DNA from 2 places in the Janibacter hoylei PVAS-1 genome. Region 1 is predicted to be linked to the other one. Evidence: riboswitches for the same ligand, from Rfam matches in the RefSeq annotation. Region 1 holds a riboswitch; the other holds the start of a gene.
The links. A riboswitch is a leader RNA that binds a small molecule or an ion and turns the genes downstream of it on or off. The one in region 1 is predicted to bind S-adenosylmethionine.
Positions count from the first base shown of each region.

Region 2: it holds a riboswitch for S-adenosylmethionine, as region 1 does, so the genes downstream of both, ssuE (NADPH-dependent FMN reductase) here and CWN80_RS02785 (bifunctional o-acetylhomoserine/o-acetylserine sulfhydrylase) in region 1, are expected to answer to the same signal.

Region 1 covers NZ_PIPF01000002.1:104,509-110,279, reverse strand. Annotated here, with positions in the region: gene CWN80_RS02800 (GNAT family N-acetyltransferase) at 1-481, opposite strand, end outside; gene CWN80_RS02795 (hypothetical protein) at 537-1,778, opposite strand; gene CWN80_RS02790 (hypothetical protein) at 1,778-2,080, opposite strand; gene CWN80_RS02785 (bifunctional o-acetylhomoserine/o-acetylserine sulfhydrylase) at 2,275-3,591, opposite strand; SAM riboswitch class IV at 3,604-3,716, opposite strand; gene CWN80_RS02780 (hypothetical protein) at 3,765-4,166, opposite strand; gene CWN80_RS02775 (hypothetical protein) at 4,153-4,521, opposite strand; gene CWN80_RS02770 (carboxyl transferase domain-containing protein) at 4,564-5,771, shown strand, end outside.
Region 2 covers NZ_PIPF01000007.1:353,497-359,267, reverse strand. Annotated here, with positions in the region: gene CWN80_RS08575 (class II 3-deoxy-7-phosphoheptulonate synthase) at 1-1,105, shown strand, start outside; SAM riboswitch class IV at 1,490-1,606, shown strand; gene ssuE (NADPH-dependent FMN reductase) at 1,915-2,514, shown strand; gene CWN80_RS08565 (ABC transporter substrate-binding protein) at 2,514-3,557, shown strand; gene CWN80_RS08560 (ABC transporter ATP-binding protein) at 3,554-4,399, shown strand; gene CWN80_RS08555 (ABC transporter permease) at 4,399-5,286, shown strand; gene CWN80_RS08550 (LLM class flavin-dependent oxidoreductase) at 5,328-5,771, shown strand, end outside.

The DNA.
Region 1 (5,771 bases):
TCACCTGCGGCGGCGCGGCGAAGTTCGTGCCCCGCCCGAAGCTCGAGCGCAGCACCGTGCTCGCCACCCCGTAGCCGAAGCGACCGTAGATCATGTGCTCCGACGCCTTGAGCACGGACAGCGAGCGTCCCTGCTCGTCGCGGGTCCACCGCAGGTGGTGGCCCATGACGGCGGTGAGCACCCCGCGCCGCCGGTGGTCGGGGTGCACCCCGATCCACGTCAGCCCCTCCGCGGGACGAAGGGAGGCCCCCTCGCCTCCCGCAGCCGGCACGGAGACCTCGACGTCCCAGGACCCGGCGGTGCCCGCAGGCTCTCCCCCGCGGGTGGCGACGAAGCCCGCTCGCTGCGGGGTGTCGCGCAGCTGTGCCTCGCGCGGTCGGCGCGCGCTGTCGGCCCAGACGAGGGTGTCGAGCTCGAGCAGGGCCTCGACCTGGCTCTCGTCGGCAGGGTCGATGCGGGTGATCGCGATGTCGCTCGTCATGAGGTCACGCTCGCACCGGGGCGAAGGGCGCGGCAACGCCTTTTTTGATCCTCCCCTACGGCACCGGTGAGACCAGGTGCGACCCGGTGAGGTCGTCGATCGCCCCCGCCCGTCGCGACCTCTGCGCCTCCTCCCTTCGCTCGGCGGCCGCCTCACGTTCCTGCCGCTCCGACGGGGACTCGGTCACCTTGTCGGCCGCGGCGTCGATGGACTGCCCGGTGGAGATCCCCGACTCGACCCGGGAGACGGTGTGGTTGGTCTTGCGGACGCCGTAGGTGACGATGACGCCGCCCTTGCGGACGTGGCCCGACCCGGCGACGGCTGCCCAGTCGGTCGCGAAGTCGTCGGCCAAGTTGATGCCGGAGGTCTCCCTGGCCCAGTCGGTCGCCTTGTGCCTCCCCCGCACCTTCGACGTGGCCGCCTTGTGCTTCGCCCAGCTCTTGGCATCCGCTCCGATACGCCGGTGGGCGATGGGGTTGGTCGACTTGTCGGCGGCCCGGATGCTGCGCAGCTCCGCCGCCCGGTCGGCGGCCTTGATGCGCCGCCCGGTCTTGATCTGCCGGCTCAGCGGGATCATCGTGTCGACGGCCGCGAGATAGGTGCTCTTGCCGACGTCGGAGTAGCTGCCCTCGCCGTACACGGCCCGGCGGCCGAACCTGCCGATCGGATCGCCCGCGGCCAGGACGCCCATGGGCTTGACGAAGCCTGAGACCGGGTTGGTGGCGAGCGAGCTCGTCCCGACCCGGCTCGACTGCTCGAAGGTGTTGTAGAGCCGCTCGTCCGACAGGTCCGACCCCACGACGGCCAGGCTCGCGGCAACGGCGTGCTCGTCGGCCGCCGCGGCGTCGGCCTCACGGGCGAAGCCGCGCCGGTTCATCTCCCGCGAGTTGGCGGCGGCCCGGTACTCCCGCTCGACCGTCACGTACTCCGGGTCCTCCGGCGTCATCGTCGCCAGGCGCTCCTTGCGGGCCTGCGCGGTGGCGGTGTTGGTGTCGTAGCGCCCCCGGAGCCGCTTGAGGGTCGCCTGGCTCTCCTCGAGCCGGTCGGCGTAGGGGCGGATGATCCGCTCGGCACCGCTCAGCCGGTTGGCGGTGGCGACGAGGTCGCTCGGCGTCGTGCCGACCTCCCGCTCGAACATCGTCCCCGAGCACGAGTCCCACACCCCCTTCGTCGAGACGGTGCGCAGCAGGTTGACGACGGTGTGGATGTTGGCCGCTACGGTCTTGAGCTCGTCGGCCTCGGCGCGGATGACGGCGGGGTCGCCCTCCTCGATCGTCCCCGGGTCCTCGAGCGCCATCAGAGGACCCCCCGGTTGCGCTCGTCGACGAGGTCCTCGGTCTCGACGTACCAGGACCCGGCGTCCTGGGCGAGGCGCGCGAGCGCACGCAGCTGCGTGCAGGCCTGCTTGCGCCGGCGCTCGTAGTCACCGATGGCCGCCTCGTAGGCCTGGGTGCCGGTCCAGCTCGGGAAGCCGAAGGTCTCGACCGCCTCGTTGTTGGCCTTGGCCGCCTTCTCTTCGAGGTAGTCGGCGATCGCCGTCAGTTGTCGACCCAGCCCCGCGATGCCCTCGCTGTCGATGGAGATGCGTTGTCCGCCCATGCCCCACACGCTAGGAAAAAACGCCGAGGGGCCCGTGGAGTTCTCCACAGGCCCCTCGGTGCGCCCTTCGAGATGGCCCTTCGAGACGGCTCGTTCCTCACCTCCTCAGGGACCGAGGTTCCTCGCCTCCTCAGGGACCGAGGTTCCTCGCCTCCTCAGGGACCGAGGTTCCTCGCCTCCTCAGGGACCGAAGATCACTTCGCGGCGGCGAAGCCCTGCTCGAGGTCGGCGACGATGTCCTCGATGCTCTCGAGACCGACCGCCAGACGGACGAGGCCGGGGGTGACGCCGGCGGCGAGCCGGTCCTCCTCCGGACCCTGCGAGTGGGTCGTCGAGGCCGGGTGGATGACGAGCGAGCGCACGTCACCGATGTTGGCCAGGTGGCTGTGCAGGGTGAGCCCCTCGACAAACTTCTTGCCTGCCTCGAGGCCGCCGGCGATCTCGAAGGAGATGACGGCACCGGCCCCCTTCGGCGTGTAGCGCTGCGCCTGCTCGAAGCTCGCCGAGCCCTCGATGGACGCCCAGTTGACCGCCTCGACCTGCGCGTGGCCGGAGAGGAAGTCGACGACCTTGCGGGTGTTGTCGAGGTGCCGCTCGATGCGCAGGCTGAGCGTCTCGATGCCCTGCCCGATGAGGAAGGCGTTGAAGGGCGAGATCGCCGGGCCGATGTCGCGCAGCAGCTGCACGCGTGCCTTGAGGATGAAGGACAGGTTGGCCCCGAGCGCGCCGTTGACGCCGAGGTCGGGGCCGAAGCGCAGCCCGTGGTAGCTCGGGTCGGGCTGGTTGTAGTTGGGGAACTTCTCCGGGTCGGCCGCGTAGTCGAAGGCCCCGCCGTCGACGATGACGCCGGCGATCGCGGTGCCGTGGCCGCCGAGGTACTTCGTCGCCGAGTGGACGACGACGTCCGCACCGTGCTCGAGGGGGCGCAGCACGTAAGGCGTGGCGATCGTGTTGTCGACGACGAGCGGCACCCCGGCCTCGTGGGCGACCTCGGCGATGCCGGCGATGTCGAGCACGACCGGCTTGGGGTTGCCGATCGTCTCGCCGAAGAAGGCCTTGGTGTTGGGCTTGACCGCCGCGCGCCACTGCTCGAGGTCGCTCGGGTCCTCGACGAAGGAGACCTCGATGCCGAACTTCGGCAGGGTGAACTTCAGCAGGTTGATCGTGCCGCCGTAGAGCGCGGCGCTGGCGACGATGTGGTCACCCGCCTCGGCGATGTTGACCAGGGCGAGGTGCGTCGCGGACATGCCCGACGCCGTGAGCAGCGCGCCGACGCCACCCTCGAGGGCGGCGATCTTCTGCTCCACCGCGTCCTGGGTGGGGTTCATGATGCGCGTGTAGATGTTGCCGAATTCCTTGAGCGCGAAGAGGTTCGCCGCCTGCTCGGTGTCCTTGAAGGCGTAGGAGGTCGTCGCGTGGATCGGCAGCGCCCGCGAACCAGTCGTCGGGTCGGGCGCCTGGCCGGCGTGGATCTGCTGGGTCTCGAAGCTCCAGATGGAGGGGTCGGACATGTCTGCTCCTTGAGTGCGCGCTTGACCGCGACGGACGTCGCGGACCAGGTCGTCTCCCGGGGCACCCCACCGCGGAGGAGGGTTGCCGGCCAGCGAGCCGGGGCTTCGCGCTGGCGCTCAAGACCTGCTGCGATGATAGGAAAAGGGCTGGCGCGCACCAGCCTCCGTCTCACCTAGCGGGCGCGCACCCGGTGGAGCCACCACAGCCCGACGAAGGGGAGGACGAGCGGCAGGTAGCCGTAGCCGGACCCGTAGTGGGACCAGACGGTCTTGTCGGGGAAGAGCTCGGGCCGCACGAAGGACAGGGTCCCGACGGTGACGACGCCGACGGCTTCGACGAGGATCGCGCCGGTGGCCACGCGGGCACCGGAGGGTCCCCCCTTCGCCAGGGCGATGGTCGCGACGACGTAGATGAGGGCGGCGCACGCCGACAGCACGTAGGCGAGCGGGGCCCGGTCGAAGTACTGGGTGATCTGCAGGATCGAGCGCCCGGTCGCGGCGAGCGCGAGCACTCCGTAGACGGCGACGACGACCCGGCCGGGCCCGGTGCCGGTGCTGACCTCAGGCGGGGCCACTGGTCTGCCAGATCTGGAGGATGCGGTAGGTCATGACCCCGACGGTGAAGGCACCGGCGATGACGACGCCCATGGCCCAGCGGGTCTTTTCCTTGAGGGCGATGAAGACGACGACCGGCGGGATGATCGGGAGGGTCAGGGCGTAGGCGAGCATCGTCGCGCCCTCCCCCGTCCCGGTGACGCGGCCGTGGACGACCGCCGTCGTCACGGCGAGCACGAGCAGACCCAGCTCGACGAGCGCCGCGACGAGCAGGAGCCCGTCGTCGACGGGGCGGTCGAGCGCGAGGTAGATCAGGGCCACGAGCCCGAGGGCGGCGACGGCGACCATCACGGCAGTGGTCAGGGGCACAAGCACCGGGCAAGGTTACCCACCCTCGTGGGTGGCACCATCACTGCCATGAGTCCCCAGCGCCCTGGTGCCCAGCAGCTCATCGACGCGGTCGTCGACCCGGACAGCTTCGTCACGTGGGACGAGCCGATCGACACCTCCGGCCTCGACGACACCTACCGGTCGGCGATGGCGGCCGCGGCCGAGCGCGCCGGCACCGACGAGTCGATCCTCACCGGACGGGCCCGGATCCAGGGTCACGACGTCGCCCTCATCGTCGGCGAGTTCCGCTTCCTCGGCGGGTCGATCGGACGGGCGGCCGCGGGCCGGATCGTCTCGGCGGTCCGGCGTGCGACGACCGAGCGGCTGCCGCTCATCGCGGCGACCGCCAGCGGTGGTACGCGGATGCAGGAGGGCACCCCGGCCTTCATGACGATGGTCGACATCTCGGCCGCGGTCGTGGCGCACAAGGCGGCCGGCCTGCCCTACCTCGCCTACCTGCGGCACCCGACGACCGGCGGCGTCTTCGCCTCGTGGGGGTCGCTGGCGCACATGACGATCGCCGAGCCCGGGGCGCTCATCGGCTTCCTCGGCCCGGTCGTCTACGAGACGGTCAACGGCGTCCCCTTCCCGGAGGGCGTCCAAGTCGCCGAAAACCTCGTCGACAAGGGCATCGTCGACGCCGTCGTCCCGCTCGAGGAGCTGGCCGGCATCGCGGCGCGCGCCCTGACGATGCTGTCGGCGACGACCCATCGGCACGCCGACCCGACCGAGCACCCGGCGTGGCGGATCGCTCCCTTCGTCTCGCGGCCGGAGCCGGACGAGGAGGAGGTCGCCGCGGTCTGGGGGGCCATCGAGACGACCCGAAGGGGGGACCGCCCCGGTGTGCGGGAGCTGCTGCGGCACGCCGCCGACGACGTCATCCCGCTCAACGGCACGGGCTACGGCGAGTCGGACAAGGGGGTCATGCTCGCCCTGGCCTCCTTCGGCTCGCGGCCGTGCGTGCTCGTCGGCCAGGACCGCCGCTACCAGGTCGCCGAGTCGATGGGACCGGCCGCGCTGCGTGAGGCACGTCGCGGCATGCGGATGGCCCGCGAGCTCGGCCTGCCCCTCGTGACGGTCATCGACACCCCCGGCGCCGACCTCTCCCCCCGGGCGGAGGAGGGCGCGCTCGCCGGGGAGATCGCCCGGTGCATCGCCGACATGACGGCGCTCGACGTACCGAGCGTGTCCGTGCTCCTCGGCGAGGGCACCGGCGGGGGCGCGCTGGCGCTGCT
Region 2 (5,771 bases), on a different contig from region 1:
CGCCGACAACATCCGCGACCGGATCAAGACCGTGCTGCAGATGGCGGCCGTGCTCACCTACGGCGCTGGCATGCCCGTCGTCAAGATGGGCCGGATGGCCGGGCAGTTCGCCAAGCCCCGCAGCAAGGACACCGAGACGCGCGACGGCGTCACCCTGCCCGCCTACCGCGGCGACATGGTCAACGACTTCGCCTTCACCCCCGAGTCGCGCGAGCCCGACCCGCAGCGCCTGCTGCGCGGGTACCACACGAGTGCGGCGACGCTGAACCTCGTGCGCGCCTTCACCCAGGGCGGCTTCGCCGACCTGCGCCGCGTGCACGACTGGAATGTCGGCTTCGTCTCCAACGCCGCCAACCGGCGCTACGAGGGCCTGGCCCGCGAGATCGACAAGGCGATGCGCTTCATGGCCGCCTGCGGTGTCGACTTCGAGGCGATGCGGGCAACCGAGTTCTGGTCGGCCCACGAGGCGCTGCTCCTCGACTACGAGCGCCCGATGACCCGCGTCGACTCGCGCACCGGCAACCTCTACGACACCTCGGGTCACTTCCTGTGGATCGGGGAGCGGACGCGTCAGATCGACCACGCGCACCTCGACTTCGTCAGCCGGATCCGCAACCCCATCGGCATGAAGGTCTCCGACAAGGCCGACCCCGACGAGCTGCTGCGGATCATCGACCTGCTCGACCCGCACCGCGAGCCCGGCCGCCTGACCTTCATCACCCGCATGGGTGCCGGCAAGATCCGCGAGGCGATGCCCGCCATCGTCGAAAAAGTCCGCGACTCCGGGGCGATGGTCACCTGGATCTGCGACCCGATGCACGGCAACACCTTCGAGTCGGCGTCCGGCTTCAAGACGCGTGACTTCGAGGACGTCGTCGACGAGGTCCGCGGCTTCTTCGAGGTGCACCGCTCGCTCGGCACCGTCCCCGGCGGTCTGCACGTCGAGCTCACCGGCAACGACGTCACCGAGTGCCTCGGCGGCGCCGAGCGGATCCTCGACGAGGACCTCAACAAGCGCTACGAGAGCGTGTGCGACCCGCGCCTGAACCACCAGCAGAGTCTCGAGCTGGCCTTCCTCACGGCGGAGATGCTCAGCCAGGGCTGAGCCCTCTCGTCCGTCCTGCCGAAGACCGGGCCGCCCGGCGAAGGGTGGGGTCGACGCTGGGGGAAAGTCCGGACCGCTTGGTCTGCCTCTCACGGGGCGCAGGCAGTCCGGACTTTTCCTTGAGTCGCGTCGACCCCACCCTTCGTCGTGCTGGCGGCGGCGCCCCCTTCGTCCTGCTGATGGTTGTGTGTTGAACAGGGAGTTCAGCGAGCCGGCGGCGCTCACCGGGCGCTGCCGGCACCCGGCGCTACCGGTTGACCACACAACCACCTGTCGAGTCAGCTGGGTCCCGTTGGGGGACAGGGGCACTCGTGGGGTCCGGATCGCGAGACAGGCAACTCCTTCTCTTGCAGTAGGAGATGGATCTGCGTAGGTTCTTCATCAGGTCACGAGTTCCAGCGTCAAGCCCCGGCTCGCTGGACAGCAACCCTCCAACTCGCGGTGGGGTGCTCCGGGTGAGGACCTGGCTCCGGTCACTTCCGGTCGGAGCAAGCGCGAGGCCCTCGCCGGCCTCCCGACGAGAGACGGGATCTCCCATGAGCACCACTGCCAGGACCGCACCGCGGTCGCTGCGCCCGGCGCTGCGGCGCCACGTCGACCTGCTGAGGGTCAACAGCGCGCTCTGTCGCTGACCTGAACCCGTATTTCCCTAGGGAAATACGGCCCCACCTGCGCATTTCCCTAGGGAAATGCGGCGCCACCTGCGCGTTTCCCTAGGGAAATGCGACATCACCCCCACCAACCCCGGTCCGGTGACGAGACCCCCTTCGTCGACCGTCGATCCGTCATGCCCACAGAGAGGCACCCCCATGGCTGTCATCGCCACCATCTCCAGCAGTCCGTCCACCTCGTCGCGGACCGAGGCGGTCCTCGGCGACCTGTCGCACCGCGTGCAGCGCGCCGGTCACCTCATCGCCCCGATCGTCTTGCGGGACCTGCCCGCCGAGCCGCTCCTGCGAGCCGACACGGACGACGACGACATCGCTCGCGCGGCCTGCACCCTGGCCCGCGCCGATGCCGTCATCGTCTCGACGCCGGTCTACAAGGCGGCGTACAGCGGCCTGCTCAAGGCCTTCCTCGACCTGCTGCCGCAGACCGGGCTCAAGGACAAGGTGGTCCTGCCGATCGCCACCGGCGGCAGCCCCGCCCACGTCCTCGCGGTGGACTACGCCCTGCGCCCCGTGCTCGCCAGCCTCGCGCCGAGCGCCATCACGCCGGGGTGGTTCGTCCTCGCCTCCGAGGTCACCCGACACGACGGCGGTGAGGTGAGCATCGCCGAGTCCGCCGCCGGCCCGCTGGCCGAGGTGACCCGCGTCTTCCTCGACGCCGTCGCCGGTCGCTCGCTCGTCGCGGCCGCGGAGGCCGCCCACCGCGGCGACCTCCTCGCGCGCTCCGTGGCGGTGGCCTGATGAGCACCCACACCTCACGCCGCTCCGTCCTGCTCGGCCTCGCCGGGATCGCGACGACCTCCGCCCTCGCCGGCTGCACCCTGCCCACGAGCGATGCCGCAGGCACCGGGCCCGGGGGCCGCGTGACCTTCCGATACCAGGGCAGCGCCAACAACGTCACCTTCCCCGAACTGGCCGACGACCTCGGCTACTTCCCGACCATCGACCTCGAGTACGTCGGCGCGACGGTGAGCGGGCCACAGGACATCCAGTCCGTCGCGACCGGGCAGACCGATGTCGGTGGCGCATTCTCCGGAGCGATCGTCAAGCTCGCGCAGGCCGGGTCGCCGATCACCGCGGTCATCAACTACTACGGCTCGGACAAGAAGTCCTACCAGGGCCTCTACGTCCGCAAGGACAGCGGAATCCGCAGGCCCAAGGACCTCGTCGGCAAGAAGATCGCCGTCAACACGCTGGGGGCCCACGCCGAGGCCTTCATCGAGACCTGGCTGACCACGGCCGGCCTCACCAGCCGGCAGATCGACCAGGTGCAGCTCGTCGTCCTGCCACCCAACGACACCGAGGAGGCCATCCGCCGCCGGCAGATCGACGTCGGTGCCCTCGGCGGGGTCCTGCAGGACCGGGCGCTCTCGCAGCCCGACATCCGCGAGCTCGTGCGCGACACCGAGGTGCTCGGTCACGAGCTCAACGGCGGCCAGTACGTGCTGCGTGACGACTTCATCGACCAGCACCCGGACGCCGTCCGCGAGTTCACCACCGGTGTCGCCAAGGCGATCGAGTGGGCCCGCAGGACACCCCGCGCCACCGTCCACGCGCGCTTCGAGCGGATCATCGAGGGCCGCGACCGCAACGAGAGCACCGACAACGTCCGCTTCTGGAAGAGCACCGGTGTCCCGGCGAAGGGCGGGGCGGTCTCCGACGAGGACTTCACCCAGTGGGCGGCCTGGCTGGAGAGCACCGGGATCGTCGACCAGGCAGACCTCGACCCGGCGTCGATCTACACCAACGAGTACAACGACCTGGCCAAGGAGGGGACGAAGTGACCTCGAGCATCGAGCTGCGCCACGTCACCAAGGAGTTCGTCGTCCGCCCGACGAAGGACCAGCCGCGCGCGAGCGTGCTGCGGGCCGTCGAGGACATCAGCCTCACCGTCCCGGCAGGGGAGTTCCTCACCCTCGTCGGACCGAGCGGGTCGGGCAAGACCACCCTGCTCGACCTGCTCGGCGGGCTGAGCACCCCGACGAGCGGCGAGGTCCTCGTCGACGGCGAGGCCGTCACCGGACCGGGTCTCGACCGCGGGATCGTCTTCCAGCAGTACGCCCTCTTCCCCTGGCGCACGGCGCTGGCCAATGTCGCCTTCGGGCTCAAGCAGCTGCCGCTCACCCGCAAGGAGCGCACCGAGCGGGCGCGCGAGTACCTCGCCCTCGTCGGGCTCTCCGGCTCCGAGGACCGGCTCCCGCACGAGCTCTCGGGCGGCATGAAGCAGCGCGTCGCGATCGCCCGCAGCCTCGCCTACGAGCCGGGGATCCTCCTCATGGACGAGCCCTTCGCCGCGCTCGACGCCCAGACCCGTGAGCAGCTGCAGGACGAGCTGCTGCGGATCTGGCGCACCACCGGCACGACCGCCGTCTTCATCACCCACGGCATCGAGGAGGCGGTCTACCTCGGCCAGCGCGTCGCGATCCTCTCCTCGCGGCCCGGGCGGCTCAAGCAGGTCGTCGACATCGACCTGGGTGACCGCGAGGGCGAGCGCGACCTGCGCTCGGACCCGGACTTCGTCGGTTACCGACACCAGATCTGGAGCCTGCTGCACGACGAGGTCGAGCGGGCGCAGCGCGCCGGCCACCACAAGATCCAGCCCGACGGCACCGAGAGGGCGGCCTGATGAGCACCGCGACCCTGACCCCGACGACCTCCACCACCTCGACCATGGCGGAGGGACCCCCTTCGTCGCCCGAACTGAGTCCGCCCGCGGCGCCGACCCGCACCCGACGCGCCCTCGGGGCGCTGCGCACCGGCGCCCGCCGGTCCGCCGCGGTCGTGCTCTTCCTCCTCCTGTGGGAGTACGGCACCCAGTACCTGCTCGAGCCGACCCGCCGCGTCTTCCTGCCACCCCTGCACGTCGTGCTCGAGGCGCTGTGGGACCTCGTGCGGACCGGGCAGCTGCAGGAGCACCTCCAGGCCAGCCTGACGCGGTCGGTCATCGGCTTCGGCCTCGCGGTCGTCGCCGGCGTCGTCCTCGGCATCGCCGTCGCCTGGTACGAGGGCCTGCGCGAGTTCCTCACCCCGCTGCTCGAGCTCTTCCGCAACACCGCGGCCCTGGCGCTGCTGCCCGTCTTCACCCTGCTCCTCGGCATCGGTGAGCTGAGCAAGGTCTCGATCGTCGCCTTCGCGGCCTTCTTCCCCGTGCTGCTCAACACCGTCGCCGGCGTGCGGACCGTCGACCCGCTCCTCGTCCGGGCCGCCCGGACGCTCGGGCTGAGCAACCTGCAGCTCTTCGTCAGGGTCGTCCTGCCCTCCGCGGTCCCGACGATCTTCACCGGGGTCCGCATGGCCGGCACCGCGTCGATCCTCGTGCTCATCGCCGCCGAGATGGTCGGGGCCAAGGCGGGCCTGGGCTACCTCATCGTCAACGCGCAGAGCAGCTTCCAGATCCCGCAGATGTACGCGGGCATCCTCACCGTCTCCATCTTCGGGCTGGCCGTCAACACGGCACTGGTGCGCCTCGAGCGGCACTTCTCCGGGTGGCGCACGACGCCGCACGGCAACTGAGACCGGGCCCAACTCCCTTCGACCGCAAAGGAATCCACGACATGAGCACGCGACGACAGCTCCACCTCAATGCCTTCATCATGCCCAACGGCCACCACGAGGCCGCCTGGCGCCACCGCTCGACCCGACCCACGCAGGCCCTCACCCTGCAGCACTACGTCGACATCGCACGGACGGCCGAGCGGGGCCTGCTCGACTCCGTCTTCCTCGCGGACACGGTCGCGCTCGGCGGCAACGTGCGGCACAACTCGCACTCCGCCTTCGAGCCGCTCACCCTGCTCTCGGCGCTGGCCGCGAGCACCGAGCGGGTCGGGCTCATCGCCACCGCCTCGACCACCTACAACCACCCGTACACCCTCGCGCGGGCTTTCGCCTCCCTCGACCACCTGAGTGATGGCCGCGCCGGGTGGAACATCGTCACCTCCGGCACCCGCGACGAGGCCGCCAACTTCGGCATCACCCGACCCGACCACAGCCGCCGCTAC